One region of the Janthinobacterium sp. TPC_1 genome, then DNA from elsewhere that is predicted to be linked to it. Evidence: predicted binding sites of a transcription regulator. Region 1 holds the regulator's gene; each other region holds the start of a gene.

What was found. Region 1 encodes FNR, which switches genes on or off when oxygen is low (the NO sensors DNR and NnrR bind a similar motif). Its sites were predicted from a motif close to TTGATNNNNATCAA; they were not measured.
Region 2: the regulator FNR is predicted to act here: its motif matches at 6,178-6,191, upstream of ACQVLG_RS28010 (OmpW/AlkL family protein).
Region 3: the regulator FNR is predicted to act here: its motif matches at 1,543-1,556, upstream of ACQVLG_RS19690 (bacteriohemerythrin).
Region 4: the regulator FNR is predicted to act here: its motif matches at 6,681-6,694, upstream of paaA (1,2-phenylacetyl-CoA epoxidase subunit PaaA).

What each region holds. Positions count from the first base shown of each region.
Region 1 is NZ_CP195157.1:1,543,370-1,551,184, forward strand. It holds gene ccoP (cytochrome-c oxidase, cbb3-type subunit III) at 1-100, shown strand, start outside; gene ccoG (cytochrome c oxidase accessory protein CcoG) at 105-1,487, shown strand; gene ACQVLG_RS07505 (FixH family protein) at 1,590-2,114, shown strand; gene fnr (fumarate/nitrate reduction transcriptional regulator Fnr) at 2,239-2,997, opposite strand; gene ACQVLG_RS07515 (cache domain-containing protein) at 3,237-4,877, shown strand; partial or broken gene ACQVLG_RS07520 (ATP-binding protein) at 4,769-5,005, shown strand; gene ACQVLG_RS07525 (response regulator) at 5,199-6,311, shown strand; gene ACQVLG_RS07530 (TOBE domain-containing protein) at 6,313-7,137, opposite strand; gene ACQVLG_RS07535 (sulfate/molybdate ABC transporter ATP-binding protein) at 7,121-7,815, opposite strand, start outside.
Region 2 is NZ_CP195157.1:5,764,390-5,772,204, reverse strand. It holds gene ACQVLG_RS28055 (substrate-binding periplasmic protein) at 1-231, shown strand, start outside; partial or broken gene ACQVLG_RS28050 (GGDEF domain-containing protein) at 246-985, opposite strand; gene ACQVLG_RS28045 (DUF1987 domain-containing protein) at 989-1,387, opposite strand; gene ACQVLG_RS28040 (SiaB family protein kinase) at 1,410-1,967, opposite strand; partial or broken gene ACQVLG_RS28035 (SpoIIE family protein phosphatase) at 2,032-3,187, opposite strand; gene ACQVLG_RS28030 (NAD(P)H-dependent oxidoreductase) at 3,428-4,018, opposite strand; gene ACQVLG_RS28025 (MerR family transcriptional regulator) at 4,078-4,443, opposite strand; gene fur (ferric iron uptake transcriptional regulator) at 4,518-4,958, opposite strand; partial or broken gene ACQVLG_RS28015 (LysR family transcriptional regulator) at 5,210-6,107, shown strand; gene ACQVLG_RS28010 (OmpW/AlkL family protein) at 6,257-6,874, shown strand; gene ACQVLG_RS28005 (MetQ/NlpA family ABC transporter substrate-binding protein) at 6,957-7,784, opposite strand; partial or broken gene ACQVLG_RS28000 (methionine ABC transporter permease) at 7,810-7,815, opposite strand, start outside.
Region 3 is NZ_CP195157.1:3,994,425-4,002,239, reverse strand. It holds gene ACQVLG_RS19700 (PepSY domain-containing protein) at 1-709, shown strand, start outside; gene ACQVLG_RS19695 (hypothetical protein) at 836-1,021, shown strand; gene ACQVLG_RS19690 (bacteriohemerythrin) at 1,632-2,030, shown strand; gene ACQVLG_RS19685 (hypothetical protein) at 2,034-2,876, opposite strand; partial or broken gene ACQVLG_RS19680 (TonB-dependent receptor plug domain-containing protein) at 3,203-3,721, shown strand; gene ACQVLG_RS19675 (TonB-dependent siderophore receptor) at 4,648-5,439, shown strand; gene ACQVLG_RS19670 (nucleotidyltransferase domain-containing protein) at 5,411-6,184, opposite strand; gene ACQVLG_RS19665 (methylated-DNA--[protein]-cysteine S-methyltransferase) at 6,280-6,846, shown strand; gene ACQVLG_RS19660 (DUF1294 domain-containing protein) at 6,905-7,309, shown strand; gene ACQVLG_RS19655 (hypothetical protein) at 7,411-7,800, shown strand.
Region 4 is NZ_CP195157.1:807,058-814,872, reverse strand. It holds gene pmbA (metalloprotease PmbA) at 1-342, shown strand, start outside; gene ACQVLG_RS03960 (cytochrome-c peroxidase) at 389-1,498, opposite strand; partial or broken gene ACQVLG_RS03955 (methyl-accepting chemotaxis protein) at 1,748-3,456, opposite strand; gene ACQVLG_RS03950 (M14 family metallopeptidase) at 3,826-4,950, opposite strand; gene ACQVLG_RS03945 (hypothetical protein) at 5,092-5,346, shown strand; gene paaX (phenylacetic acid degradation operon negative regulatory protein PaaX) at 5,582-6,511, opposite strand; gene paaA (1,2-phenylacetyl-CoA epoxidase subunit PaaA) at 6,779-7,768, shown strand; gene paaB (1,2-phenylacetyl-CoA epoxidase subunit PaaB) at 7,795-7,815, shown strand, end outside.

The DNA of each region.
Region 1 (7,815 bases):
CACCATGCCGGCCTTCAGCGATTTCCTCGGCGAATCCAAGGTACACGTGCTGTCGGCGTATGTCTGGAGCCTGTCGAATCCCCAGACGCCCGTGAAATGATGTAATGGAACCTCAAGTCATCAAGATGTATGCGGCCCGCGAGCAAATCTACCCTCGCGAGGCCAAAGGACGCTACGCTACCTGGCGATGGGTATGCGTATGGCTTACCCAGCTCGCGTTCTACGGCTTGCCGTGGTTGACCTGGAATGGCAGGCAAGCCCTGCTGTTCGATTTGACCACGCGCAAGTTCTACATTTTCGGCGTCGTGCTGTGGCCCCAGGATTTCATCTATCTGGCGGCCCTGCTGATCATCTGTGCGTATTTGTTGTTCCTCGTCACGGCCATTGCCGGGCGGGTGTGGTGCGGGTTCTCTTGCCCGCAAACGGTATACACGGAAATCTTCCTGTGGGTCGAACGCCGCATCGAGGGCACGCGCAGCGCGCGCATGGCCCTCGACAAGCAGGGTCCGTCCCTGCGCAAGGCGTTCAAGAAGACGGCCAAGCACCTGGTATGGGGCGCCATCGCCCTGTGGACGGGCTTTACCTTTGTCGGCTACTTCACGCCGATCAAGGAACTGGCGCACGCGGTGACCACGCTCAATTTCGGTCCCTGGGAGTGGTTCTGGGTCTTGTTCTACAGCCTGGCAACCTACGGCAACGCGGGCTGGCTGCGCGAGCAGGTGTGCAAATACATGTGCCCCTACGCGCGCTTCCAGAGCGCCATGTTCGACCAGGACACCCTGATCATCACCTACGATGCCAAGCGCGGCGAACCACGCGGCGCCATGAGCAAGAAGGCCGGCAACAACGACAAGCTCGGCGATTGCATCGACTGCACCCTGTGCGTGCAGGTGTGTCCGACCGGCATCGATATCCGCAACGGCCTGCAGTATGAATGCATCGGCTGCGCCGCCTGCGTCGATGCCTGCAACAGCGTGATGGACAAGGTCGACCGGCCGCGGGGACTGGTACGCTACAGTACCGACCATGCGATGGAAAACAACTTCAATTCGAAGCAGATACGCCAGCGCGCCATGCGCCCGCGCGTCTTGATCTACACTTCCATCCTGGCCCTGATCATCATCGCCGTGTGTACTTCGCTGGCCCTGCGCACGCCGCTGAAGATGGACGTGATCCGCGACCGCGGTTCGATGGGACGCGAAGTGGAAGACGGCATGATCGAAAACGTCTACCGCCTGCAGATCATGAACACCTCGGAGCAAAGCCAGCATTTCAAAATCAGCGCATCCGGCTTGCCGGGCCTGACCTTGCTGACGCGCGAAGAAGTGACCTTGCAGCCAACGGAAACGCTGGGCTGGCCGATCCGCCTGCGCGTGCCGCACGGCGTCGGCGAGAAAGGCTCGAACAAGATTGCGATCGAATTGCAATCGCTGGACGACCCGTCGCTGCATGTGCGTGAAAGCGCGGTATTCATCGTGCCACGTTAACAAGGAAAGGCGGACGGGGACCGGGTGCCCTCGCCGCCGCCACGAAGTTGCAGGAAGGCCGGTTCCCGCATGGGGACTGGCTGATTAAACAGGAGAAATAGCATGTCCGACAGTCTGAAACTGCAACCTCCCGTTGCCCCGTGGTACAAGCACCGCTGGCCATGGCTGCTGATGATCGGTCCCGGCCTGTCCGTGGTCGTCGGCAGTTTCATGGGCTATATTGCGTTTACGCAACCCGATGCGCTGGTGGTGGGCGATTATTACAAGCAGGGCAAGGCCATCAACCAGGATTTGAAGCGCGACACGGCCGCCAGCAACCTGGCGATGGATACCAGCCTGTCGTATGACGTCGCTGCAGCGCGCCTCAGCGGTTCCGTGCACAGCTTCGGCAAGGCGTACCAGGGTCCGCTGCAGCTGCACCTGGCGCATGCGACGTTGCCGGAAAAGGATATCAAGCTGCTGGTGCAGCCCGATGCGGCCGGCAATTTTTCCGTGACGCTGCCGATGCTCGAACGCAGCCGCTGGCAGGTGCTGGTGGAAAACGATAAGCGCGAGTGGCGCCTGTCCGGCATCTGGACCTGGCCGTTGCAGCGCAGCATCGCGCTGCATGCGGATGAAGAACTATAACGTACAGTGCCGGGAAAACCGTAGCGAGCGGCAGTGATTTGTGGCTGAGAAGCACAGCTGTGCTATAGCACAGCGAGCATCGCAGGCCGCAAAGCGCGACGCGCAGTAGGTTTTGACGGTGCTGTTATTTGCAGACGTCCGTACCGGCCGTAATGGCCTTCAGTTTCGCCGGCTGCAGGATCTCGATCTCGCGGTTGGAGACGCGCAGCCAGCCTTCCTTCTTGAATTTCGACAATAAGCGGCTGACGCTCTCGATGGTCAGGCCCAGGTAGTTGCCGATTTCCTCGCGCGACATGCGCAGCTGGAATTTGCTGCTCGAATAGCCGCGCGCCTCGTAGCGCGACGCCAGGTTGACGATGAAGGCGGCAAAACGCTGCGTCGCCTGCATATTGCCCAGCAACAGCATCACGCTTTGCTCGCGCGTGATTTCCTGGCTCATCATGCGGTGGAAATGGCGCAGCAGGGTCGGCATGTTGCCCAGCAATTGTTCCAGGCTGGAAAACGGGATTTCACACACTTCACTATCTTCCAGGGCCACCGCATTACAGTGGTGGCGGTCGGCGCTGATGGCGTCCATGCCCAGCAGTTCGCCGGCCATCTGGAAACCCGTCACCTGCTCTTCGCCGCCGGGATTGATCTGGTACGTCTTGAAGTGGCCCAGACGGATCGCGTACAGGTTCTGGAACGAGTCGCCGATGCGGAACAGCGAGGCGCCGCGCACGATCTTGCGGCGGCGGCCGATGATCTGGTCCAGTCTGTCCATGTCGCCCACATCGAGGCCCATCGGCAGGCACAATTGATGCATGCTGCAAGTCGAGCATCGCGCACGCAACGCCTCCACGTTCACGGTGGGCAAGGTTGGAGTGAGTAGCGCTTCAGTCATGTCGGTACCTTTTAGAAAATGCAACAACAAGTTTACTGCATACAGGGTTGCCGTGTGCCAATTTCACCGCAATTTCGCTGAATAAACGACGTTCCGACTTTAATTATATGGCAACATCGTCAAAAGGCCGTACGGGGCAGGCAATTTGCGCGGTGGCGCTTGCCAAGCTGGGGCATTGATAGGAAAATTCCTGACAGCATTATCTGCCGCCTGTGCCGCCCGGTACTGAAAAGGAAATCATGAAGCCTCTCGGCATCAAAGCAAAAGTCGCGCTGGCCACCAGCCTGACCTCGATCGCCATGATCGCGCTGGTCACGATGATCCAGGTGCAGCACATGCGCGACGATTTCACCCGAGTACTGCTGAGCCAGCAGTCGTCCCTGATCACCCGCACCGCCGCCGAACTCGACGACAAGCTGGCCATGCTGCTGCAGATCGTCACCCTGACGGCCAGGCAGCAGCCGCCGGAACTGATCGCCCAGCCCGCCCAGTTGCGCCAATACTATTCGCGCCGCTCGATGCTGGTGCTGTTCGACGACGTGCTGGTGCTCGACGCGCATGGCGCCGTCGTGGCCGACATGCCGGAAGTGGCGGGGCGCGCCGGCATCAATGTTGCCGAGCGCGAATACTTCCAGACCGTCCTGCGCACGCGCCAGCCCATGATCACGGAACCGATGCTGGGCAAATCGAGCGGCATGCCCATCGTGCAGATGGTGGCGCCCGTGCTGGCCGCCGATGGCCAGGTGGCCGGCGTGGTGATCGGCGTATTGCGCCTGTACAAGGACAACCTGCTGGGCCGTTTGCGTTCGGAAAAGATCGGCAAGAGCGGCTATTACTTCATCCTCACGCGCGGCGCCGTGCCGCGCTACGTGCTGCACCCGGACACCAGCCGCTTGCTGCAGCCGCGCCTGCCGAACGCCAACCTGACGACGACCCAGCTGCTGAAGGACGATGGCGAAGGCAGCATGGTCAGCACCAACAGCCGCGGCATTACGGCCGTCAACAGCTTCAAGCGCCTGAAATCGGTGAACTGGCTGCTGGCCGCCTCGCTGCCCATCGACGACGCCTTCGAACCGTTCGATGGCGTGCTGTACCGGCTGGTGCTGTGGAGCATCCTCGCCTCGCTGCTGGCCGCGGCAGCAGTGCTGGGCTGGGTTACCGTGCGCCTGCTGTCGCCCCTGGTGCGCCTGCGCGATACCCTGCAGGCGCTGCGCACCAGCGGCAGCCGCTTCACCCCCGTACCCGTGCAGCAGCGCGACGAGATCGGCCAGCTGACGGAAGCCTTCAACGGCCTGATGAGCGAACGCGACCGGCTGCAGCAGGAGCTCGAAGCGCGCGCGGCGGAGCTGGAACAGGAGCGCGACCGGGCCGAGGCGGCCAACCGCGCGAAGAGCGATTTCGTGGCCAACATGAGCCATGAAATCCGCACGCCCCTCAATGCCGTGCTGGGCATGGTGTATCTGCTGGGAAATACCAAGCTCGATACGGAACAGCGCAAGTATCTGACCATGGTGCGCGTGGCGGGCCAGTCGCTGCTGGGCATCCTCAACGACGTGCTCGATTATTCGAAGATCGAGGCGCGCCGCATGGAATTGTCGCCCGTCGAATTCGACCTCGACGAAGTCATGAACACGCTGGCCACGACGATGACGATGAATGCGGGCGAAAAGGAGCTGGAACTGGCATTGCCGTCGAGCCCGACGTGCCGCGGCGCCTCGTGGGCGACGCCCAGCGGCTGCAGCAGATCCTCGTCAACCTGGCCGGCAACGCCATCAAGTTCACGGAGCAAGGCGAAGTGGTGGTGGCCGTCAGTCTGGCCGAGAAGGACAACGGCCGCGCCTGGCTGCGCTTTGAAGTGCGCGACACGGGCATCGGCATGACGGAACTGCAGCAACAGCAGCTGTTCGCCGCGTTTTCGCAGGGCGACCAGAGCATCACGCGGCGCTTCGGCGGCACGGGCCTGGGCCTGGCCATCAGCAAGCAGCTGATCCACATGATGGGCGGCGACATCGCCGTCGCCAGCAGCGAAGGCAAGGGCAGCCGCTTCTGGTTCAGCGTGCCGTTCGACATGCTGGCGCAGCCGGCCGAAACGCGGCGCACGCCCACCCTGGGCCAGCTGCGCCTGCTGGTGGCCGACGACAACCGCACCACGCGCGAGCTGATCGTCAAGCTGATCGAGGCGGGGCTGGCTGGCCGACGAAGTGGATTCCGGCTTTGCCGCCATCGAGCTGTACCGCGAGCGCCTGGCGCAGCAGCAACCGTACGACGTGGTGCTGGCCGACTGGCACATGCCCGTGATGGACGGCCTGGCCACGGCCAAGGCCATCCGCCAGGCGGCGGCCGGCCAGCGCCAGCCCATCGTGGTGATGGTCAACGCCTTCGCCCGCAACCACCTGGAGGAAATCTCCAGCGCGGCCGAGGCCGACGTGGTGCTGATGAAGCCGATTACGGGCTCGAGCCTGTTCGATGCCCTGCACCAGGCGCTGATTGCCAAGCACGACGGCGGCGAGCAGCGCATCCTGCACCAGCCGCTGGGCACGGAACTGGCCGGCGTGCATTTCCTGCTGGTGGAAGACAATCATCTGAACCAGGCCGTGGCGCGCGGCATCCTCGAACACATGGGCGCCACCCTCGACGTGGTGGGCGACGGCTTGCAGGCGGTGGAACGGCTGCGCACGGAGGCGCTGCGCTACGACATCGTGCTGATGGACATGCAGATGCCCGTCATGGACGGCTTCAGCGCCACCCACATCATCCGCACGGAACTGCGCTTGAGCCTGCCCGTGATCGCCATGACGGCCGGCGTGCTGGCGTCCGAACGCGAACGCTGCATGACGGCCGGCATCAGCGACTTCATCGCCAAGCCCGTCGTGGTGGAAGAGATGATGGAAGTCATCCTGCGCCACCTGCCCAAGCGCCCGCCAGTGCAGGCGGCAGGGCCGGCGCCCGTCGCCGATGAGGAGGTCTTTTCCATGGCGCCGCTGATGCGCGTGATGGGGCGCGACGCGAAAGGGCGCGGCGTGCTGCGGCGCATGGTGGAAGATGCGTTGAACAAGGGCATGACGCCCGTGCGCGACGCCGAAACGGCCTTGCAGGCGGGCCGCCACAGCGACGTGGCGCGCATCCTGCACAGCGTGCGCGGCTCCGTCGGCACCCTGGGCACGAAGCGCCTGATCCGCGCCGCCTTCGCCACCGAGGAAGCCATCGACGCGGGCCGCCTGGACGAGGTGCCGGCACTGCTGGCGCAGACGGCGCAGGAACTGGAACAGGCGCTGGCGGCGGCGGCGGATTGGTTGTCGCGCCTAAAAGATTAATTTATGCGGGTACGCCCAAAATCACGCTGGACGCCTTGAAAATCGCCGTCACATTGCTGCCGATCTCGATGCCCAGGTCGGTGCTGCTCTGGTTCGTGATGATGGCGGCAATCGTGCCGCCACGCGGCAAGTCCAGCACCACTTCCGTGTTGACGGCGCCCGTCTGCACGCGCGTCACCACACCGGTCAATTGATTGCGCGCCGAAAAGCGCGCGCCTGCGCTATCGGCCACGAGGATGATGGACGAGGCCTTGATCAGCGCAAACGCTTCCGCGCCCGGCACCAGGCCCAGGCTGGCGCTGCTGCCCTGCGTGACGATGGCCACGATGTGCTGTCCGCCCGGCAATTCCAAGGTGACTTCGTCGTTGACGGCGCCCTGTTTCAGTTCGGCAACTTTACCGAGGAATTGATTGCGTGCCGTGGTTTTCATGGCCATTCTCCGTATGAGTAAAAGATCGTCGGCGATGCCTTCCGCCTGGCTGCCCAGCTGGCGCAGGTAGCGGGCATGCTCGCGCTCGATGATGCGGAAATTGTCGACCAGCTGGCGTCCCCGTGGCGTCAGCCGCGTGCCGCCGCCGCCCTTGCCGCCCGTCAAACGCTCGACCAGCGGCTCGCCGGCCAGGTTGTTCATGGCATCGATGGCATCCCAGGCCGCCTTGTAGCTCATCTTGACGAGTTTGGCCGCCTGCGTGATGGAGCCGCACTCGGCGATGGCGCCCAGCAATTCCACCCTGCCGGCGCCGCCCAGGTTTTCTCCGCCCACCGTCATCCATACCGAGCCTTGCAGGCCGATTTCTGTTGCCGCTGCTTTATCCAATGCGTTCACCTAATGCCTTATTTTCTTCCATGCTGTCAATTTGTCCGTCACGCAAGTAAAGCACATGTTCGCCCAGGATGCGCGCATCTTCGGGATCATGTGTGATCAGGATCATGGGCACGTCCAGGCGCTGCTGCCACTGGCTCAGTTCCAGCCGCATTTTGACACGCAGGGCCGGATCGAGGGCGGCAAACGGCTCGTCGAGCAGCAACGCGGCCGGCTCAGCCACGAGTGCCCTCGCCAGCGCCACCCTTTGGCGCTGGCCACCGGACAACTCGTCGGGGAACTGGTGCGCCAGTTCCTGCAAGTGGAATGCATCGAGCCAATGCTCGACCTTCTGCAATTTTTCGCGCGCGCGCGGGTTGAACCAGCCGCGGCTCAGGCCGAAGCCCACGTTCTGGCGCACCGTCAGGTGCGGGAACAGGGCGTAATCCTGGAACAGGTAGGCGACATTGCGCTGCTGCGGCGGCAAGTTGATGCCGGCGGCCGAATCGAACAGCGTGCGCCCGTTCAGGCGGATATGGCCCGCGTCCGGTGTAAACAGTCCGGCAATGGCTTTCAGGGTCATGCTCTTGCCGGCGCCGGAGGGGCCATACACGGCGATGCGCTGGCTGCTGGACGTGCATTGCACGTGCATGTCGAAGCGGCGTTTGCCGGAGCGCAAGGTGGCGCGGAGGTCGAGGTCGA
Region 2 (7,815 bases), 2.1 Mb from region 1:
AAGCTGCTGCTGGGGCGCATCGACCTGTGGGCTGTCGGCCTGGCGGTGGGCAGCAAGCCTTTCGTCGGCAAGGAGTGGGAGGGCAAGGTGGTGCCGCTGCTGACTTTTAACCGCGTGCAGACTTACCTGGCCTGCAACCTCAAGGTGCCCGAGGCGCAGGTGGCGGCCATGCAGCGCGCGGCAGCCGCCATGCGCCGCGATGGCAGCATGGCGCGCGAGCATATTCGCTGATTCATTGCGCTGATTCAGCTCTCCAGCCACTGGCGCACGCAGTTGCGTCCTTCGCGCTTGGCCTGGTACAGGGCCTGGTCGGCATGGCTGTAGGCCGTCTCGAAGGCCGTGCCGGCGCGGTTCCAGCTCAGGCCCACGCTGACGGTGATGGCGCGCGTGATGGGCGCCGCATGGCGCTGGCGGCCGACCGTCTCGCAGATGCGTGCGCCACTTGCGCCGCGTCGTCGCGCGAGGAGGTGGGCCAGACCACGGAAAACTCTTCGCCGCCGACCCGGCCGATGGCCGTTTCCTGTCCCAACAACCCTTTTAAACAGTCCACCACGGCCTGGATCACGCCGTCGCCGGCCGGGTGGCCGAAGTCGTCGTTGACCTGCTTGAACAGGTCGATGTCGAGCACTATCAGGGCCATGTCGCCCTGCGCCAGGCAGCGCGAGGCGTGGTCGATCACGGCGCCGCGGTTCAGGGCGCCCGTCAGCGGATCGTGCGTGGCGCGGTATTCGAGCTGGCCGGCCAGCGTCTGCAACTGCCGGTTCAGCAGATGCATGTCGCGTTCGGCGCGGTCGCTGCGGCCGATCAGCCGGCGCGTTTCGCGCATCAGCCGCTCGTAGTGAACGATCAGCTCACCGAGCACGCGGCGCTGCGCCTCGCCGCTGGCGTGAAGGTCGGCGTGCATGCGGCGCGCGGCAGCCAGCGCGGCCGCTTCCACGGTGAACAGGTCGGGTTCCAGTCCGGACTCGGAGAGGGCGGCGTGCATGTCCTAGCTGCCCTGCACGGGATGGTCGTGGAAGTCGAGCGCCGTGAAGTCCTGCTGCAGCTCCTGGCCGAATTCCAGGATGGTGTCGTCATCCTCGTCGTGATACCAGTTCAGGCGCACCTGGTTGCCGTCCGCGGCCGCCTGGTTCAGGGTGTCGAACAGGGTAAACAGCATCTTCGTGCTGGAGCTGTTGAAGTAGGCCAGCGAGACGTTGACGGTGATGGCCGCTTCGTTGCAGCCAGCCAGGTAGGCGCGCACCGCGGCGATCAGCGGGCCATAGAAGGCGGCCGCGTTTTCCGGGTACGACTCGCCCTTGATCGACAGGGTGTGCTGCTCGAAACGGAAGTCGATTTCGGGCGAACTCGGGGTCGCGGCGATGAACAGTGGTGACGGTAATTGCATATGCTTTCCTGAGTCGGCTCTTTCAAATGATGGCTTTGATGCAGAAGATGGTGTGGCCAGGCTCCTGTGGATCCTGGACGAATTCGAATTCCAGCGGTTCGCTGGCGTCGCGTGCCATGGTAAGGAACCCCAGGCCCGCGCCCTTGCTGTCGGACGGTGCTTCCTCGCGCAGGGCCTTCTTGTAGGCGAGGCGGATTTCGTCCATCGTCATGGTGTGCAGCGGTTCCAGGCGGGCGCGGATCTGCGCCACGTTGTCCGTCGAGACGGGGTTGGCGCACAGCAGAAAAAAGCTGTCGCCGCGCGTGCCGATGCAGAACGAGCCGCGCCGCATCTGCTGGTCCAGCTGCGCATCGGGCGTCAGGCTGTCGGCCGAATAATGCATGATGTTTTGCGACATCTCAATGAACGAGGAAAAAATGCGCCGCCGCGTGGGCCCGGCCGCGCCGGCAGTATCGAGGCGCGCCTTGATGGTCTCGGAAATGGCGCTGACCACGTGCTGCGAGAAATAGCCCACGTAAAAAAAGATGATGTTGCGCTTGCGCGCCACGTCCCAAAACTCGTTGAATTCTTCGTACAGCACGTGCGTGCTCCTGGCTAGCCGGTGACCCGGTTTCTTGTTGATAAGGTGGCTCGATGGCGCCCGACTACAGGCGAAAACAGAAAAAGGTCAGGTCGTCGCGGCGCGGCTGTTTTCCCTGCCATGCCGCGCTGTCCCGCAGCAGCGCCGCCGCCACGTCGCTGGCGGGTGCATCGCGCCGCGCCAGCAGCTGCTCGCGCATGCGCCGCTTGCCGTAGGCGATGTCGCGTGCGCCGCCGATCTGGTCGAGCAAGCCGTCGGTGGTGAGGAACAGCAGGCTGCCGGCGGGGATGTCGAGCGTCTCGTTGTGCCAGCAGTAGCCGGCCTGCGTGTCGACGTAGCCCACGCCCATGCGCGCGCCATCGATGGCGCGCACGGCCTCTTCGCCGGGCGCCACCACGTACAGCGCCAGTTTCGCCCCCGCGAAACGCAGGCTGGCGCTGGCCGTGTCGTAGGCGAGGAAGGGCGCAATCCATGCCGTCGTTCGAGCCGGCATGGCCGGCGTGGCCGCTGCTGGCGCCATCCTGTCCCAGCAAGGTCTTGATGGCGCGGCTGACGGCGCCGATCAGGGCGGCCGGATCGCGCGGCCCCCGTTCGCGCAGGGCCTGGCTCAGGGCCGACGAGGCGATCAGGGTCATGAAGGCGCCCGGCACGCCGTGCCCCGTGCAGTCGGCGATGGCGGCGAACCAGCCCCCTTCATGGCGCTCGAAAAAGTAGAAATCGCCGCCGACGACGTCGCGCGGCTGCCATTCCAGGTGCGCGTCGGGCAGGGTGGCGCGCAGTTCCGCATCGGAGGTGCGCAGCAGCGCGCGCTGGATGACGCTGGCGTAATCGATGCTGTGCATGATTTGCCGGTTCTTTTCCGCCTGCATGGTGGCGACCACGTTCATCAGCTGCAAGCCGAAGCCCACGCCGGCCAGCGCGCCGTCCTCGGTGATGATGAAGCCGTCGGCCAGCGCCTTCTCGCCCGCTTCCACGGCGCGGAAGGTGAGGTCTTCGATGCTCATGGCGCCGTCGACGATCAGCGGTTCCTTGTCCATGAAGGCGATGCAGCTCTTCTTGCCGTACACCTCGTGATAGAAGGGCTTGGACATCTGCGACATGAAGATATTGCGGCTGATCAAGCCGATGGGCTTTTGCTGTTCCGTGACGGGCAAGCTCATCATGTCGCGCCGCTCCGTGAACAGTTCCAGCACGGCGAAATTGCTGGCGTCGGCCTGCACGGATTCCGTGGGTATGCACAGGTCAGACGCCACGGACGTGCGATAACGGGGAAGATGCAATCGAGAAGCGTTGAACTCCACAGCGGCTACCTTTACATGACGATCGGACCCTTGTTGTCGCGAGAGCAAGGCGACTGACAAACAGGCAATACCATCATGGTAGCCGTGGAATATGACGGCTTGATTACCGGCTTGTCAAAACCGTATGCAAGATGGCTGCATGGCAAGCCATTGCCGGGCCTACAGGCGCCGGGCCAGCGCCTGCGCCTGTTCCAGCCAGCGCGCGCGCTGCGCTTCGGTGGAATCGATCATGGGGCCGAAACTGGCCACCCTGACGGGCTTGACGCCGCAAAATTCCAGCGTCGTCTTGCGCAGCTGGTGGATGCCGGGCATGTGGTAGACCCAGCGGAAATACCAGGGCGGCGTGTCCATCGCCACCAGCAGCTGCGCCGTGCGGCCCTTCAGCAGCTGCGCCGGGAAAGCCTTGCCGGGGCGATACTTGAAGGCAAAGCCGGGCAGGAAGATACGGTCGACAAAGCCCTTCAGCAGGGCCGGCGCGCCGCCCCACCAGATCGGGTAGGCGAACACCAGGTGTTCGGCCCAGCTGATGGCTTCCTGCGCGGCCAGCAAGTCCGGCTCCAGCGGCTGCACCTGGCGGTAGCCTTCATGCAGATTCTGGTCGAAGTCGAGCTGGCCCAGGCGCAGCTCGCGCACGGTATGGCCCGCGCTGCGGGCGGTGGCGGCATAGGTCTCGGCCAGGGCGGCGCAAAAGCTGTCGCTGGACGGATGGCCGAGGAGAATTAAAATGCGCTTCGGTGTAATTTTGCTCATGCTGCAGGCTTTCCGTTAAAGAAGAGCTTGCATGCTAAAGCCTGCCCTTAGTGGCAGAGTCAAGCGGCCGCTTGAAGGTGCTGGCGCGCCAGGCAGTCGCGGATTTCCGCGTCGATGTCGGCCAATTGCGCATCGAGCTGGCGCAGGCGGGCGATATCCTGCCGCACTTGCGCGCGCTTGGCGCTGATGTGCTGCGACAGGGCGGCCCAGTCGGTCTCGTCGCCGGCCAGCAGGGGCAGCAGTTCGGCCAGGCGGAAGCCCAGCGCCTGCGCCTGGCGTATCAGTTTGACTTGCGCCAGGTCCTGCTGCGTGTAGACGCGGTAGGCGCCCGAGCGGCGCACGTCGCCCAGCAAGCCCAGCGTTTCATAGTGGCGCAGGGCCTTGGGCGAGGTGCCCGCCAGGCGGGCGATTTCTCCGATGTACATGCTTGTCCCTTGTTGAGCTGCGGCGCACGCAGTGTAGCGCAGGTGGCTTGCCAGGCGCTACCTTGCGCGCTGCCTCAGGAGGCTTTGCGCGGCGGGATTTTCTTCGCCGTGCACTCGGCGCAGGTGCCGTACAGCGACAGCGCGTGCTCGTGCAGCACGAAACCCCGCTCGGCGGCGATCTCGTTCTGGCGCAGCTCGATGCCTTCATCGACGAATTCATCGACCTTGCCGCAGCCCGTGCAGACCAGGTGGTCGTGGTGCTGGCCTTCGTTCAGCTCGAAGACGGCGTGGCCCGATTCGAAGTGCCGGCGAAACAGAATGCCCGCTTCGGCAAACTGCATCAGCACGCGGTAGATGGTGGCCAGGCCCACGTCGATCTTTTCAGCCAGCAAGAGTTTATACACGTCGTCCGCACTCAGGTGCTTGATGCCGCCTTCTTGAAACAGCTGCAGAATCCGCAAGCGGGGGATGGTCACTTTCAAGCCCGATTCACGCAGTTCCCTCAATATATCCATGTCTCCCATTCCTTTTATTATCGCCTGAGCGAGCGCTTAAGCGTGAACCTGCATTATATCGCAAATGATAATCATTACCATTCTCATGTGCGTGCAGGAGTTAGTATGCTGCGCGGGCCGGCGGCAATCCAGTGACATCGGCGCAAGTGGCGATTGCGTGGCGGACAACTTCTGCCCGCGTTGTCGTTAACGATGGAAAAATGGCGCCCGTATCGCTACACTGTGCAACAGGCAATAACAATGGAGGAGCCATGGACCGATTCGATGCGATGCGCATCTTTACGCGCATCGTCGAGCTGCGCAGTTTCACGCAGGCGGCGCATGACCTCGGCTACCCGAAGGCGACCGTCACGCATGCGATCAAGCAGCTCGAAGCGCGGCTGCGCGTGCGCCTGCTGCAGCGAACCACGCGGCAAGTGACGCCCACGCCCGATGGCGAGGCGTATTACCAGCGCTGCGCGCGCCTGCTGGCCGACCCTGGAAGAAACGGAAGCCGTGTTCAGTTCGGCGGCGCAGCAGCCGGCCGGCAAGCTGCGCATCGACCTGCACGCGACCCTGGCCATGCATTTCGTCATGCCCGTGCTGGACCGGTTCTGCGCCCGCTATCCCTTGATCGAACTGGAAATCGGCATGGGCGACCGCCTCGTCGACCTGGTGCGCGAAGGCGTCGATTGCGTGCTGCGCGTGGGAGAGCCCGGCGACTCGTCCATGGTGGCGCGCCGCGTCGCGCTGCTGGAGCAAATGACGTGCGCCAGCCCCGCCTACCTGGCCGCGCACGGCACGCCCGAGACCCTGGCGCAGCTGGCGGGCCACCGCGCCGTGAATTTCTTTTCCGCCCGGACGGGCAAGGTCTGGCCCTTCGATTTCAAGGTGGACGGCCAGCGCCACAGCGTGGCCTTGCCGGGCACCGTGTCCGTCAATAACGCGGACGCGTATCACGCCTGCTGCCGCGCGGGCCTGGGCCTGATCCAGGCGCCCCGCTACCACCTGGAGCGGGCGCTGGCGGCCGGGGAGCTGGTGGAAGTACTGGCGCACCTGCGGCCCGACCCCTTGCCCGTGTCCGTGCTGTATCCCCATCACCGGCAATTGTCGCCGCGCGTGCGCGTGTTTGCCGACTGGGTCGCCGGCCTGTTTGCCGAGGCGGCTTGATTTTGCAATGCCGCATTTTCTTGACCTGGGCAAAGAAAAAAATCCCTCTTTTGATGCCATCTAGCACTATTTGATGTGGATCAAAGTTTTTGTTGCACTGCACTCTTAGACTTCGCTGCGTTACTTAACGACAAAAAGAGGGAACTAGAATGAAGAAGTCCGCAACTGCAGCAGCAATCGTTTTGGCCGCCATCGGCGCATTCGCCGGCAATGCAATGGCGCAGGAAAGCCCATGGCTGGTGCGTGCGCGTGCCGTGCATATCGATCCGGCCAATAAATCCACGCCGGTCTTGGGCGCTGGCGCATCGGACACGATACACGTCAGCAGCAAGACGATTCCTGAAATCGATATTTCGTATTTCTTTACCCCCAATATCGCTGCCGAGCTGATCCTGACGTATCCGCAAAAGCATGACGTCACCCTGGGTGGCAAAGATATCGGCACGTTCAAGCATCTGCCGCCGACCCTGTCGCTGCAATACCACTTCATGCCGGAAAAACAGTTCAGCCCATATGTGGGTGCAGGCGTGAACTACACGAATATTTCGAGCGTGAAACTGCTGGACGGCGCCGGCCGCCTGGAACACGACAGCTGGGGCTTCTCGCTGCAAGCCGGTGTCGATTACAAACTGGATAAAAACTGGTCGCTGAACTTCGACATCAAGAAAGTACAGATCCGCAGCGACGTCTTCGTCGGTGCGGCCAAGGCCAGCGAAGTCAAGATCGACCCTGTCCTGATCGGCGTAGGCGTCGGCTACCGCTTCTAAGCATGGCATGACAGCGTCCGCACGGCGCGGACAATAAAAAAGGACGGCCTTGGCCGTCCTTTTTACGTTTGGTGCACGCCGTTTATTTTTTCAGCGTCTTTTCCAGCGCCAGCTGGTAGTCCGTCTTTTCGTAGCCGGCCAGGTATTTGTTCGTCGCGTCGAGGAAGGCGCGTGAGCGGTAGGCCGCTTCCAGGTCCTTCACCCATGGCTTGGCCTTGTCGGCCGTGCGGATGGCGACCAGGTTGATGTAGCTGTCCGAGATCTTTTCCACGCTAAGGGCCGACGTCAGCTTCATGCCGGCGGCCAGCGCGAAGTTACCGTTCACAAAGGCGTAGTCGGCGTCCGCCAGCGAACGTGGCAGCTGCGCCGCTTCCAGCGGCACCAGTTTCAGTTTTTTTGGATTTTCCAGCACGTCGCGCTCGGACGCGCGCAGCGGATCGACGTTCGGTTTCAGCTTGATCCAGCCCATCTTGGCCAGCATCACCAGCGCGCGCGCCTGGTTGGTCGGGTCGTTCGGCATGGTGATGGTGGCACCGTTCTTGACTTCCGCCAGGGTTTTCTGCTTGCCGCCGTACAGGCCGATCGGCATGGTCGGCACGGTGATCAATGCGCTCAGTGGCAGCTTGTTATCGGTGGCGAACTTGGTCAGATACACGATGTGCTGGAACACGTTGGCGTCCAGCGAGCCTTCGGCCAGCGCGTAGTTCGGCTGCACGTAGTCGTTGAATTCGACGATCTTGACCTTGTAGCCCTGTTTTTCCAGGATGGGCTTGATGCCCAGCTTCAGCTGGTCCGAATACGGGCCGGAGCTGGTGCCGATGACGATTTCCTTCGGGTCCTTGGCGTGGGCGGCGGTGGCGAGGGTCAGGCTGGCGGCGGCCAGCAGCAGGGTGCGGCGAATGTGGTTCATGTAGGTCCTTGTTTCTGAATATAAATTAACG
Region 3 (7,815 bases), 2.5 Mb from region 1:
GGCCGGCGCCAGCTGGGAAGCGGGTGCGCTGGCGGAAATCATCGGGTGCAACGCGGACGGTAGCGATGGCGATGCAGACATTGCCCATCACGCGCCGCGCAGCTATTCGCTCGCGTCGCTGCCCTCCGATGGCGAACTGCAATTGCTGGTGCGCCAGGAGCGCCATGCGGGCGGCGAAAACCAAGGCTACGGCATCTGTTCCGGCTGGCTCACACGCTTCGCGCCCGTGGGCGCCGCCATCCGCCTGCGCCTGCAAGCCAATCCCGCCTTCGCGCCCGCCCTGGTCGACATGCCCTGCATTTATATCGGCAACGGTTCCGGCCTGGCCGGCCTGCGGGCACACCTGCGCGCGCGCCAGCGGGCGGGGCTGGCCCGCAACTGGCTGCTGTTCGGCGAGCGCCAGCAAGCTTTTGACAGCGTCTGCGGCGCAGAGTTGCAAGGCTGGCTCGACGCTGGCCACCTGGCGCGCCTGGACCGCGTCTTTTCGCGCGATGGCAACGATGGCGGCAAACGCGAATACGTGCAGGACCGCCTGCGCGCCAACTCCCACGAACTGCGCGACTGGCTGGCGCAAGGCGCCATCGTCTACGTGTGCGGCAGCTTGCAAGGCATGGCGGCGGGAATCGATGCTGTACTGCAAGAAGTGCTGGGCCAGGACGGTCTCGACGCCCTGCTGGCGGCCGGACGCTACCGCCGCGACGTGTATTGATCTGCATCAGGCTAGCCCCCGGCAGCGCCCGGCTATGTGGGCCGGCGCACGGTCGGCGCCAGCCATCGGACTAGAGTGGGGACATGGCGGCAAACCCGCGCCGCCCCCTTCTCTGCGAGGCTAGCCATGAAAAACCCCTGGATGAGCATGTACCTGAGCGCCGCCAACCGCATCGCCAACACGGCGCGCGGCCACGCCACGGCCGCCGTCAAGCGCGAAGCGGCGAAAAATACGCGGCAGTTGACGCAAGTGTGGTTCGATTCCTTTCTTCCGCCAACAGGCAGGCCCCGGCGCAGCCGCAAGGCAAAATAAGCGCCGTCACGATCGGCAACTGGTGCAGTGCATCACAGCAACTAGTTGAAGTTTCAATCAGATGAACTAAACTGCAAGCATGGTAGTACATAGAACGTGACCGGAGGCGCCGCATCCCCGCGCCGCCGCCAGGACACCGGGAGACGACCATGTTGACGCTCAAAGTGCTGCTCTGTCTCGCCTTGTCGGCCTTGCCTTGCTGCTCGTGCCCCTCGTGCTGAGGGATGCGATGCAGACGTCGGCCGGGCAGCAGTTGCAGGTGCCGAATGTGGATGCGCAAGGCATGTGGGCCCACTGGCCTCGGCAATAAGACGCGCGGCTGAGAAAACGTCGCTGGCTGCGTTGCTTTGACTTGCCGTACTAGCGTACTGTCTGCGTCAAAGACGCCTTGCCAGCGGCGTTTTTCAGCGGCGCTCGGTAACACGGCGCATCGTTTAAAACCGCTTTGTTGCGGGTGGGAATTTGTTCCCTTCGTCCATTTGTTTTTGTCTTGTTTTCCTCTTTGCCTCTTCACCATACTTTTGATCCAGATCATGGATTTCGCCCTTCGCTGCGCCCACACTGGAACAGTCCGCTTCGCACCGCGACGGACTTAACCTGGAGCATTGGCATGGGTAAATCGCATTGGAAGGATGAGATGGCGCTGGGCGTTCCCGCCATCGACGAGGCGCATGAGGCGCTGTTTCTGGAGCTGGCGCGGCTGCAGCAATTGAGCGACCAGCATTTCAGTGTGGCATTTCGCGAGCTGGTTGCGGCCGTCGAACGCGATTTCCGCGAGGAAGAGGATTTGATGGAGCAAATCGCCTTTCCCTCGCTGGCCAACCACCGCGAACAGCATGCGCGCGTGCTCAGCGGCTTGCACCATGCCTGGGCCGCCGTCGATGAGGGCGATCTGGAACAGGGGCGCCATGCGCTGTCGCTGTTGCCGCAATGGCTGATCTTTCACCAGGCCACCATGGACCTGGCCCTGGCGGCGGCGCTGGAACTGGTGCAGCGCCAGCCCAACTAGCCTCTACAGCAACAGCACCGTCGCCTGCTCGGGCAAGACCACGCGGTAATGTCCCGGATACTTGTCTTCGCCGTCGAAAATCTTGCAAAACACGGGCTGTCGGATGTCGTTGACGGCCGGCTCGCTCATGGGCAAGGTGGCGATCAGTTGCTCGCCATCCATTAACTGCAAGGCGCTGCCCCGCTCGGCCGCGCAAAAGGCCAGCGCTTGCACGTCGTCGGCGAACGGCCGCTTGTACCATGGCGTGATGGCCCGCACGGCGCGCCGCGCGTCGTGCAGGACTTGCCCCACGCGCGTGACGTTCCAGGCATCGCGCGCCACGGATGGCTGCAACACGATATTCGCCGTCAGCTCGCCCCTGCCCTTGTTCACCAGGAAGGAGCCGTCCTGCGCGGCGATGTCCTCGTTGAGCGGCACGACAAACACGCCGCCGTCGGACACCTTGATCGGCATGGGCGCGCCATTGCCTTGCAAGGCCACGCGCACGTCGTCGATGGTGGCGCTGAGCTTGGCCGGAATCAGGCGCAGGGCCATGACCACGCTGCCGCTCGACACTTGCCACACTTTCCTGGCCGTCAGATAACTTTCACGGTAAGCCGTGAAGCGCACGCGCGGCGCCTTGGCGTCGCCGCTGGCCGTGATCGTCACCGTTTGCGAGGGCAAGGCGTCCTCCGCGCTCGCCGCTGGCGCCGCGGCGGTGGCTGGCGCAAGCGGTGACGATACGGCGGCGGGCGGCACGCTGGCACTCTGCAGCGGCGCGGGAACAGCCGGCGGCGGCGCGTGTTCCTGGGCCTGGCCCAGCGACACGACACACAACCATCCGGCACAAGCGATCCATGTACGCATGCATTTCTTTCAATGAGGAAAATATTTTGTCAGCGCCTGCATTATCGCAGAAGGCCGGACGATGCGCCGCCCTTGGGCGGCCTGTACTCGGCTGCCTGCACTCCTTTGGTGCGCACGCTTGATTATTTGGCAAATACCACTTATATTGATAATGATTCTTATTCACATAATATGAACGGAATCATGCACGCCCTTTCCACTGCCATGCGCGGGTGGAACTGCTATCCGAGCCAGATCCCGGGCCAGCGTCACGCCATCCCCCAGCTACTGCGCCACTCGCCAGACGAGATAGGAACCCTCACGACTAAAAATACTCCAGGAAAATAATGCAATCGACCACCGTCCTATCTTCTTCGCGCCTGCCCGCCCTGCGCCCCCTGCCCCATTTATTACACATCAGTCTGCTCAGTCTTGCCGCCGGCGTGGCCCTGCCGGCACTGGCCGCCGACGCCGCCCCGGCCGACGTGACCATGCCGGCCGTCACCGTGCTGGGCCAGTCAATGGCCACCACGGAAGGCACGCAGTCGTACACGGCAGGCGAAACGCGCAGCGCCACGCGCATGGACCTGTCGCTGCGCGAAACGCCGCAATCGGTCAGCGTCATCACGCGCCAGTTGCTCGACGACCTGGGCGCCGTGCGCCTGGACCAGGCGCTGGCGCAGACGACGGGCATCCAGGTGGGCCAGAACGACACGGAGCGCACGACTTTTTATGCGCGCGGCTTCGGCATCAACAATATCCAGATCGACGGCATGGCGCGCGGCGGCAATGCGCCGCTGCAAGACACGATTTTGTACGACCGCATCGAGGTCGTGCGCGGCGCCACCGGCCTGATGGGCGGCACGGGCGACCCGTCGGCCACCATCAACATGATACGCAAGCGCCCGACGAAGGAATTCCAGGCCAGCGCCGGCCTCATCATGGGCCGCTGGGATGACCAGAGGATCGAGGCCGACCTGTCCACGCCGCTGAACGCGGAGGGCAGCGTGCGCGCGCGCACGGCCCTGGCCTGGCAAAAACGCGATTCCTACCTGGACATGTATCACGAACGCAAGACGGTCGGCATGCTCATCGTCGAGGCGGACTTGCGTCCCGGCACCCTGCTGACGGCGGGCGTCGACTTCCAGGACAACAAGCCCACGGGCGCCACCTGGGGCGCCGTGCCCTACTGGAATGCGGACGGCAGCCTGGCGAACTTGCCGCGCAACACCAGCTGGACGACGCCATGGAGCACCTGGGCCCAAAAGCAGCACACGGTATTCACGTCGGTGGACCAGCGCCTGCCGGGCAACTGGAATCTTCACCTCGGCTATGCGCGCACGGAAAGCACGAACCGCACCACCGTCGCCTATGCGGGCGAAGGTCATCCCGATCCCGCCACCGGCACAGGCATGAAACTGTGGACGGGCGCACGGGGCGCGGGAGAAAGGAACAGCGACAATTTCGACGTCTACGCCAGCGGGCCATTTACCTTGCTGGGACGCAAACACACGGCCATCATCGGCTGGAATGGCGACAACCGCCAGGAGCGTTCCCCCGGTGGCAAGGCGAAAATCGATTATGAACCTTTGGTCCCTGATTACCGCAGCTGGACGGGCAACATCCCCCGCCCCGTATTCCACCCGGATGGCTCGCATACGGAAAAAGTCACGCGCCTGGCGGGCGGCTATGTGGCCACGCGTTTGAGCCTGGTCGACCCGCTGCATGTGATCATCGGCGCGCGCAGCAGTACTTACCGCACGGACACACGCGCAACTACAACACGCAAGGCGTGTACACGGGCAGCGGCGACTTTGTGGAAACGCGCAATGAAGTCACGCCATACGTGGGCGCCGTGTTCGATATCAACAAGCAATATTCGGCCTACGCCAGCTTCACGCAACTATTCAACCCGCAATCGAGCAAGGACCGCAACGACAAGTTCCTGGCGCCGGAAACAGGCGACAATGCGGAACTGGGCATCAAGGGCGAATTTTATGAAGGCAAGCTGAATGCATCGGCCGCCCTGTTCCACACGAAGAAAAAGAACCTGGCGGAACTCGACCGCACGGTGCCGCCCGGCTTTTTGCTGCCCGACGGCGGCCAGGCCATGGTGGCCAATGGCGCGGGCGTGACGGCCAAGGGCGTCGAATTTGACGTCTCCGGCCAGTTGTCTCCCGGCTGGGAAGCGAGCGGCGGCTATACCTATCTGCACGCGGCCGAGGCCGATGGCCGTCGCGCCGCCACCACGCAGCCGCGCCACTTGCTGCGCCTGGCCACCAGCTACCGCTTCGACGGCCGCCTGAGCGGCCTGAAAGCGGGCGCCAGCATGACGGCGCAAAGCGCCACCTACAGCGAATCGTGGTACGGCCGCCCGCCATCGAACGAGATGACGAATATCCCGCAGGCCGGCTATGCGCTGGTCAACGCCATGGCCAGCTATGCCATCAACCGCCACGCCAGCGTGCAGCTGAACGTGAATAACTTGCTCGATAAAAAGTACTACCGCAACGTGGGCTTCTTCGACGGCGTGTTCTGGGGTGAGCCGCGCAACATCAGCCTGGCCGTGCGCACGGCGTTCTAAGCACGCCAGTGCCCGGGGGCGGGCAAGGTAAAGCCATCGAGCAAGGGGCCGCCCACGGGCGCCAGCACGGCGGCGGCGACTTGCTCGAACGCGCGCTGGCCAGCCGGCAAGTCGCTGGCGACCAGGCGCAGCGCGCCATCGAGCTGTGCGGCGATGGCCGCGTCGAACGCCTGCAGGCGGCGGAATGGTGCTTGCCGCCGCCGCTCCACTGCCCTGCGGCGCGCAGGCTCAGGTCGGCCAGCGCTGCATACAGCTGGCAAGCGACGGCCAGCGCCTCGCCCGGATGCGTGCTGTCGACCAGGTCTTCCAGCGCGGTGGTGATGGCGTAACGCCGGCGCTGCAGGTTTTCCACGTCGAGCACGGGCGGCCCGGCCGTGTCGATGGCGTGCGCCAGCGCGTGCAGTTGCGCGTAGTGTTCGCTTGCAGCGACGATGTTTTCCCCTTCGACGACCATCATCGCCAGCGGCACCGTGCCGCCCGGTGCATCCATTTCCTTGCAAAAATACGTGAACGTGGCCAGGTCGTGCGCGAACAGTTCCACCGTGCGGCCTTCGGCAACGAGGGTGTCGCGCCAGGCGCAATCGACGTGCTCGAACAGCAGCAGCAAATCGATATCGGAACTGGCCGTTTGCCGGCCCGTGGCGAACGAGCCGCCGATGATGGCCGCCACGGCCGTGGGATAGCGTTCGCGTACCAGCCGCTGGGCAATGGCGCGGATGGTCTCGTAGGTGGGGATCGTCGTCAAAGCCGGTGCTCCATGTCGATAAAACACTATCCTACACGCAATACGCAAGCGGCCGCCAGCCTGCTACACTGGCACTCTCCGATCAAGGAACAGACATGGAATACGACTGCATCGTGGTGCCCTCGCCCGTGGGCGAACTGACCCTGGTGGCGCGCGGCGCGGCGCTGGCGGCCATCCTGTGGGAAAACGACAAGCCGAACCGCGTGCGCCTGGGCGCGATGCGCGTCGATGACAGTTGCGCCGTGCTGCAGGAAACGGCGCGCCAGCTGGGCGAGTATTTCGCCGGCACGCGCCAGCGTTTTGACGTGCCGCTCGATTTCGATGGCACGCCTTTCCAGCAGGAAGTGTGGCGCGCGCTGCTGACGATACCGTACGGCCAGACGCGCAGCTATGGCGAGATCGCGCGCCAGATCGGCCGCCCCGCCGCCGTGCGCGCCGTGGGCGCCGCCAATGGCAGGAATCCCATTTCCATCATCGCCCCCTGCCACCGCGTCATCGGCGCCACCGGCGAGTTGACGGGCTTTGCGGGCGGCTTGCATGCCAAGGAAACCTTGCTGGCGCTGGAAGGCATTTCCCTGTCCAGCGACCGCGAAGCACTGAAAACGGGCCACGCCCGCCGCCGCGCCGTGCACATTGATATGGCGCAAGGCTGTTTATTTTAGCCAGCGGCATCGCTGCCCGTGTGGGATACTCACGTCCCCGCTCAAGCCGACCCATCCTATGCCCTACCTTGTCATCCTGTTCTTTGCCGTTCTGTATTTGCTGGCCACCTTCTTTTTCCACATCCCCGTCCTGGTCGCCCTCGTGTATGGCGTGCTGAGCCTCAGCTGCTTCGTTGCCTATGCGATCGACAAATCGGCCGCAAAACAAGGGCGCTGGCGCACCTCGGAGCGCACCCTGCTGCTGCTGGGGCTGCTTTGCGGCTGGCCGGGCGCCGTGCGCCGTGCTGGCCCAGCAATGGCTGCGCCACAAGTCGAGCAAGCGCTCGTTCCGCATCGTGTTCTGGATCACGGTCGCCCTCAATATCGGCGCCTTCGTGTATTTCAGCATGCATTACGCGGCGCCCGATATCGGCACCGACGTGGCGCCCATCGAACTGTAAAACTGCCGCCCGCCAAGATGTAACAATTATTGCAGCGCATTGTTCTTGAAATGATCGCCTGTCAGAATATCAATACTTACGATATTCAAGCCAATTCATCTATACGAGAAAGCACTTTTCGAGCATGCGTACCTTGCAAATCCACCATTCCTTCTTGTTCCGCCTTGCCGCTGCGATTTGTTTCGCGATCACATTGGCGGGCTGCACAAGCTATCGCTTTATTCCCCCGAACTCCGATGCGGGGCGTCAATGCGTGACGAGCTGCGGGACCAATCAACAAATATGCATTGCCGGCAAGGAGCAAGTTGCTGCGGCGCAGGCACAAGCTTGTGAGATGCGCAACGTCAGTACAGTGTCCATCTGCCTGGCAGTGGCGAAAACAGATGCGGAGCGGGAACTGTGCTCGAAGAAACGCCAATATTGCTCCTCAACCGCATCTGGAACATGGCAATGCGAGGCAGATTACAGAGCCTGCTATACGCAATGCGGCGGCAGGATCGAGGAAAGCGAATAATCGATCGCAAGGCCG
Region 4 (7,815 bases), 740 kb from region 1:
GGCAATGCGGGAGGTTCGCACAATCTGTACCTGACGTCTTCCCAGACGGCTGCCAGCGACGATTTCAGTGCCATGCTGAAAAAGCTGGGCACGGGCTTGCTGGTGACGGAATTGATGGGGCAGGGAACCAATTACGTGACGGGCGACTATTCGCGCGGCGCCTCCGGTTTCTGGGTGGAAAATGGCGTGATTCAATACCCTGTGGAAGAAATCACCATCGCCGGCAACATGAAGGACATGCTGCGCAACATCGTTGCCGTGGGCGGCGCCGACGTCTTGCGCCGCGGCACCAAAGAGACGGGTTCCATCCTCATCGAGCGCATGGTGGTGGCCGGCGGCTGAGCGCTTGCCTGCCCGCCGCGGCAACGCCGGGCAGGCGCCCCACGCTTTACTGCTGGACTTGATAGCCATCCGTCAGCGTGGCCAGGAACTTCACCATATCCTCGATCTCGCCCGCCGTCAGCGCGGGCGCCATGCCGCGCTTGCGGTCGAACGGCGCTTCGCTGACGTTCACGTTGGCGCGGTATCTGGCGGGTAGGTCATTGAATTTCCGCACTTTTCCCCGCTTGTCGCGCGGATACCATTCTTGTGGATGCGTATCGCGCCGCACGTAAAAACGCAGGGCATCCGTCAGGTTGTCAAACACGCCATTATGAAAAAACACCTGGCGCGTGGCCACATTGCGCAGGCTGGGCACCTTGAAGGCGCCGCATAACGCTGTTTTTGTTGCCAGGTCCGTGCGGTCGGGGCCGCACAAGCCCAGGTCGAAGTAGGCGGAATCGGCGGTGGCGGGAATGCGCGTATTGCGCGGCACGCCCAGATTGTCGAAACTGAAGTCCGTAAACAAGGGCGGTGCGCCATGTTCGCCCCGCACGCTGGGGTGGCAAGCGGCGCAATTGCCCTTGCGTTCATCGTTGAACAGGGCCAGGCCCCGCAATTCCGCGAGCTCCAGCGGAACCTTGTTGGCCAGGTAGAGGTCATATTTGGAATCGTAGCGGTGGAAGTCCGGCTCTTCCTGCTGGAATTGCTGCAAGGCATAGGTGATACGGCGGAATGCTTGTTGCGGTTGCGCAAAGATGGCGTCGCCAAAGACGTGCCGGAATGCTTCCGCGTAACTGCCGTTGCGCAGCCGTTCCACCACTTCATCCGTGCTGGCATTGGCCATTTCGTGCGCTGCCAGGAAAGGCCGTTCCGCCTGTTCCGCCAGGCTGGCGGCGCGGCCGTCGCGGTTGATGCCGCCGTTGGGCGCGCCCTCCTCGTCAAAACGGAAGGGCGGATTGTGTTCCAGGTAGCGCAGCGATGGCGTGGCGCGGTAGCCGTGCGTCTGGCCATCGGCCCCTCCCAGTTGCACGGCCAGCTTGTTGGCTGGCGCGTAAGCATGGGCCGGGTCATGGCAACTGGCGCACGACTGCTTGCCCGAGGCGGACAGGCCGGCATCGTGGAAGATGCGCTGCCCCAGCTGTGCGGCAGGGCTGAGTTCGGCCGCCGTGCCCGGCATGCCGTACGCGCCAAGAAACAAGAATATGCACACGTGTGCAAATCGGGTCGGTGAAAATCGCGCCTCAGCGCGTGGCTGGTCTTTGATGGTCATAGGTGGGGTCGCTATCGGCAAGGTGAGGGACAGGCAATGCTGCGCCCAGTATAGGCAGCAATGGCCGGTGTGGCAACGATTTGCGATGCTGCGCTGCGCCATGGCGGTGCCGCCCGCCGTGCCAGAGGGCGGCACGGGCGGCTGGCTGCGGCTCGGTCAGTATTGTTCCCACTCGCCTTCCTCCGCCATGGCGGGTGCGGCGCTCTTGCGGCTGGCGGGCGCCTGGGCGACGAGACGGGGCTGGACCGCCTTGGTGGCTGCGGGCTGTGGCGCCGGCTTTGGCGCCGGCCGCGGTGCTGGCGCGGTGGCTGGCAGCGCCTGCGTGCCGTCGAGCTTGAACACGCTGACGGCTTCGGCCAGGATGCCTGCCTGATCCTGCAGCGCTTCGGAGGCGGCAGCCGCTTCTTCCACGAGGGCGGCATTTTGCTGGGTCACGGCATCCATTTCCGTGATGGCCTGGTTGATTTGTTCGATCCCCGCTTCCTGTTCGTTGCTGGCGGACGTGATCTCGGCCATGATGTCCGTGACGCGCCGCACGCTATTGACGATCTCTTCCATGGTGCTGCCCGCCTGGTTCACGAGGGTGCTGCCGAGACTGACCTGGTGCACGGAATCATCGATGAGGATCTTGATTTCCTTGGCGGCGGAGGCGGAGCGGTGGGCCAGGTTGCGCACTTCCGTGGCTACCACGGCAAAGCCCCGTCCCTGTTCGCCCGCCCTGGCCGCTTCCACGGCCGCATTCAGGGCCAGGATATTGGTCTGGAAGGCAATGCCGTCGATGACGCTGATGATGTCGACGATTTTCTTCGACGAGGCATTGATGGAGTCCATGGTCGTGATCACTTCCGCCACCACCTGGCCGCCCTTGCTGGCCACGCTGGAGGCCGATTGCGCCATCTGGTTGGCCTGGCGCGCGTTTTCGCCATTCTGTTTGACGGTCGACGTCAGTTCTTCCATCGACGAGGCCGTTTCTTCCAGCGAGCTGGCTTGCTGTTCCGTGCGCGAGGACAGGTCCATATTGCCGGAGGCGATTTCACGCGAGCCATGGGCGATGGCATCCGTGCCATGGCGCACGCGGGCCACGATGCCTTGGAGATTGTCGTTCATGTCTTTCAGGGCGCGCAGCAGCAGGCCCGTCTCATCGTTGCCGCGCGCGTCGATGCTGACCGACAAGTCACCGCCGCCACCCGTTGCGCCACCTTGACGGCTTCGGCGATGGGCCGGCTGATGGAGCGGCTGATCAGGACGGCCAGCGCGATGGCAATGGCCGTCGCCGCGATGGACAGGGACAAGGTCAGGATGATGGCCATGCGCCCATCGGCGGCGGCTTGCTTGCCTTCGCTTTCCATCAGCGATTCCTGGAAGCTGGCCATGGCCGCCAGAGCAGTCAAGAATTTTTCTTGCGGATAGCGCAGCTGAGTCAACAGGAAGATGCCCGCCGTTTCCGACTTGCCTTCTTGTAACAGCTTGATATTCGCATCGCGCGTCCTGGCATAGCTTTCACGGCTGGTCATCACGGCCTGTAACAGTTCCTGGCCCTTGGGCGTATTGACCATGGTTTTCAGGCGCGCCAGCAGTTCCAGGTTCTTTTTGACCGAGGCCTGAATCTTGGTCACGGAACTGCTGACTTCGTCAGCATCGTTGGCGCCGATGATGGCGATGCTCAGCAGTCGGGCCTGGATATTGACCTCGGACTGTATCGTATTCGACAGCATGACCTTGACGTAGCGGTCGTTGAGAATTTTTTCCGTCGAGGTGTTGATGTTGCGAATGCGGCTGACGGAAACAAATGCCACCATGGCAAGCAGGATAATGATCAGGCCGAAACTGCAGGCCAGGCGGGTGCTGATTTTAAGCTTAGACATAGGTCATTCATCCTCGGCGAAAAGCGGAAAGCGTGCGCAGGGAATCGTCCCGCGGACAGGCGGTGTCCATTCAAGACGATGCTGATGCGGTCAGTTTGCGTTACAGAAAGCTAATTCGGCAGGGACAAGGCCGTGGATGCGTATTGCCGGTGGCCGGGAAGTCATGGCGACCCGCCCGGCGAGATATTCTTGCGGGGCCGCGCAGCGTGGCGCGGCCCGATTCTGTTGCTTAGTGTAGGACGATAATTTCTGGCAAGCAAGATGTTAAGAAAAAAATCTGCTCGGCCAGCAACGCTTGTCGTGCGGTCAAAAAAAAAAAGCCCCGGCGAGCGGGGCATGGGATCAGGCGGGCCGTGTCGGCCCTGGCGCTCAGGCGCGCAAGGTGGACAGGATAGGCTGCAGCACGGCAGCGCCCAGGGCGGCGCTGCGGGCACCGCTCCAGCCCGTTTGGGCATCGGGATCGTTGGCGTTGTCCTTGAACGGCAATTCCAGGGTCAGCGACAGGCAGCCGAAGGCATGGGTGATGTGGGGCGAGCCCATGGTCAGCACTTCCGGCGTGAACGGGCCGTCTTCGTAGCCGTGCTCATCCTGGAAGTCGGGGCTGGCCACCTTGAAGTCGGCGATGAAGCGGTCTTGCTCGGCCTTTTGTTCAGCAGTGAAGTTTTCCAGCGCATCGCTGCCGGCCACGAAGACGTAGGGCAGGCCTTCGTCGCCATGCACGTCGAGGAACAGGTCGCAACCGATTTCATGCATTTTCTGTTTCACCAGGAGTACTTCCGGGCTGCGCTCCATCGTCGGCGTCATCCACTCGCGGTTCAGGTTGGCGCCGGCCGCGTTGGTGCGCAGGTTGCCATGCACGGAACCGTCCGGGTTCATGTTCGGCACCACGTAGAAGACGGCGTCCTGCAGGCATTGGCGGGCAAACGGATTGGCCTGGTCCAGCAAGGCTTCGAGCATGCCTTCGACAAACCACTCGGCCATCGTTTCGCCCGGATGCTGGCGCGCGATGACCCAGACTTTTTTCTCGGCATCGGCGTCGCCGACGACCAGCAGGTTCATGTCGCGGCCTTCCACGGTGCTGCCCAGGTCGATCAGGCGCACCAGCGGCGATGCTTGCGCGCTGTCGATCAGGGCCAGGTGGCGGTCCCATGGATACGGCTCGAAGTAGGCGTAGTAGACGCTTTCTTCCTCGGGGGTGTGTTCGATGGTCATCACCGTGCCGTCAAAGCTGGTGGGCACGCGGAACCAGGTTTCGCGGTCGTAGCTGGCCACGGCCTGGTAATCTTTCCAGCCGTCCGGGTAGGCCGACTTGCCTGCGTTCATGAAGCGGATCGTGCACGCCTCGCCTTGCGCGCCTTGCAGGCGGAAATAAAACCACTGCGTGATGTCGGCGTGGGAATCCTTGCGGATGTTCAGCTCGATGGATTGGGCATCGTCGGCGCGCAGCACCTCGATCGCGCCGGCGTCGAATTGCTGGCTGATTTTAATGGTCATGAGTGTTCCTGATAAAAACATATGGGTTTTGCATCGTGTGCAATGGCGCGATGATACCCGTTTTAGCCACGCCTTTGTGCTGGCGCAAACGACGACGGACGTGCTTTGCTAACGTGGAAGCTCCGACATGGGGAGATCATCATGGACGACCATAGCAACCACATACGCGAACTGGAAAAGAAAATCAGCGCCCTCAGCGACGCCCTGGCGCACCTGGGCAAGGGCACGACCTTGCAGGAATTGCTGCGCATCATACGTTTCCCCGGCTATACGACGCCGGCCGAGTTCACCTTCAACGCCGCCATCCTTGACACCATGCTGGTGCAGGCCAATGCGTTGGAAAAGCTAGGGCAGGATTTGCTGGCAGGGGCCAAGCAGGTGGTGGCAAAACAGTGAGCAGGCGGTGACTTACAACACCTAACAAAACCGTAGCGAGCGGAAGGGAGTTGTGGTTGAGAAGCGCAACTGTACGAAGGTACAGTGAGCATCGCAGGCCGCAAATACCGACGCGCAGTAGGTTTTGATAGGTGTTCTTATTCCTGAACACCTGAAAAATGGCCAGGGCAAGGCGCAGGGCCGCAGGCAGTACGAACGTACGCCCAGGCCCTGCAACGCCGCCATGGACGTTTTATCAGGTGTTCAGTCCGCCAAAACGTTCAAAAAACCACGGCTCCACGTCGGGCACATGCTCATCCTCGCGCCGCAGGGTGGCCAGGATATGTTCCTCGGCGGCCGCATGGGTGATGCGGTACAGGTCGCGCGCCAGCGCATAGGCTTGCGTGCCGGGCCACGGTTCGGGCAGCAGTTCGACGGGCAGTTGCGGGTCGTGTAATTGCACGCGACGGTAGGCGTGCGTCAGCAGCGAGCGGATGACGAAGGCTTGCTCCGCATCGAAGACGGGCGCTTCCTGTAGCAGGGTCAGCAGGGGTTGGAAGCTGGCGATGAATTTTTCGTAGCCGGCCATCACTTCCGACAAGTCCCAGCATTCGCCCACCATGTCGCGCAGGGGGCGTGTGCTGACACCCGGCAACTCTGTTGTGTGGCAGACATACAGCTTGCCTTGCACCTCGTTGCGCACGAGGATATCTTCCAGCGCTTCCGTATTGCTGGCCGGGTGGCCAAAGATGCCCGGGGAGATCAAGCCATAGCCGGCCCATAACAATTCCTTGCGCAGCGCCCCCCGTTCGGCCGCGCCGATGCTGCCGGCCGGGCCGATCACCAGGGTCCAGCTGCCATCCCAGTGCACGACCAGCGGCGCATAGATGCGGCGGTAGGCGCGTTCGAAGCGGGCCAGCGCCTCCGGGCGTATCGTATAGGCGCTGCGGCGGCCGTCGCGCTGTGAGCTGAGCCAGCCTTCCTGTGCCAGGCGGAACACGCTGGTACGCAATAGCCGGTCATTGACGCCAAATGGCGCCAGCAGTTCGATCAGGCTGCCCAGCCAGATGGCGCCGCCGCGCGGCACGATGGCGTCGCCAAAGATGGTCATCACCAGGGACTTCGAGCGCGGTGGGTCGCTTTCCAGGAAATCGGCTATCCATGCCGTGCAGCGGGTGTTCTTCATGAGGTTCCGGTCTGGCCGTGTTGCGGTCGGTTCAATAAAAGCAGCAGTTTACTTGGCTGCGCGGGTAGCGCGGCAATAATTTGCCGGAAGCGCTGGGGGCGCTCCGTAGTGTTTTCTGATAAGCAATATCATACGCACAAAAAAGCTGCACAAGATACGATTTTTTAAAATGACTCACATCAAGTGTATGCAAATCGTTTTTTGTATCGTATTATCTGTTCATCGCACCGCGTTACTGCGCAAAATCAAAGACATGGGAGACAGATCATGTACGCACAAATGGTTGAAACCGGCCTCAAGAACGTCCGCTCCATCGACGACATGGGCCAGGAAGAGCGCGCTTTCCAGGCGCGCATCGACGAAGGCATCAAGATCGAGGCCAAGGACTGGATGCCGGACGCCTACCGCAAGACCCTGATCCGCCAGATTTCGCAGCACGCGCACTCGGAAATCGTCGGCCAATTGCCTGAAGGTAACTGGGTCACGCGCGCGCCGACCCTGAAACGCAAGTCGATCCTGCTGGCGAAGATCCAGGACGAAGCGGGCCACGGCCTGTACCTGTACAGCGCCGCGGAAACCCTGGGCGTTTCGCGCGACGACTTGCTGGCCGCCTTGCACTCGGGCAAAGCCAAGTATTCCAGCATCTTTAACTATCCCACCCTGTCGTGGGCCGACATGGGCGCCATCGGCTGGCTGGTCGACGGCTCCGCCATCATCAACCAGATTCCCCTGTGCCGCTGCTCCTACGGTCCGTATGCGCGCGCCATGATCCGCGTCTGCAAGGAAGAATCGTTCCATGCGCGCCAGGGCTACGACATCATGATGTCGCTGTGCAAGGGCACGCCCGAGCAGAAAGCCATGGCGCAGGATGCCTTGAACCGCTGGTGGTGGCCATCGTTGATGATGTTCGGCCCGTCCGACGCCGCCTCCGTCAACAGCGCCCAATCGGCGCAATGGCGCATCAAGCTGTTTTCGAACGATGAATTGCGCCAGCGCATGGTCGACCAGACCGTGCCGCAAATCGAATACCTGGGCTTGACCGTGCCCGATCCCGACCTGAAGTTCAATGCGGAAACGGGCCACTATGAATTCGGCGAGATCGACTGGTCCGAGTTCAACAATGTCCTGAAGGGCAACGGCCCGTGCAACCGCGAGCGTTTGCAAACGCGCGTGAAAGCGTATGAAGACGGTGCATGGTTCCGCGATGCCTTGGTCGCGTATGCAGACAAGCAAGCCGCTAGCAAAGCGGCAGCCTGAAATATCTATAAAAAGGGGATAGCAACATGAGCAAAGAATGGCCATTG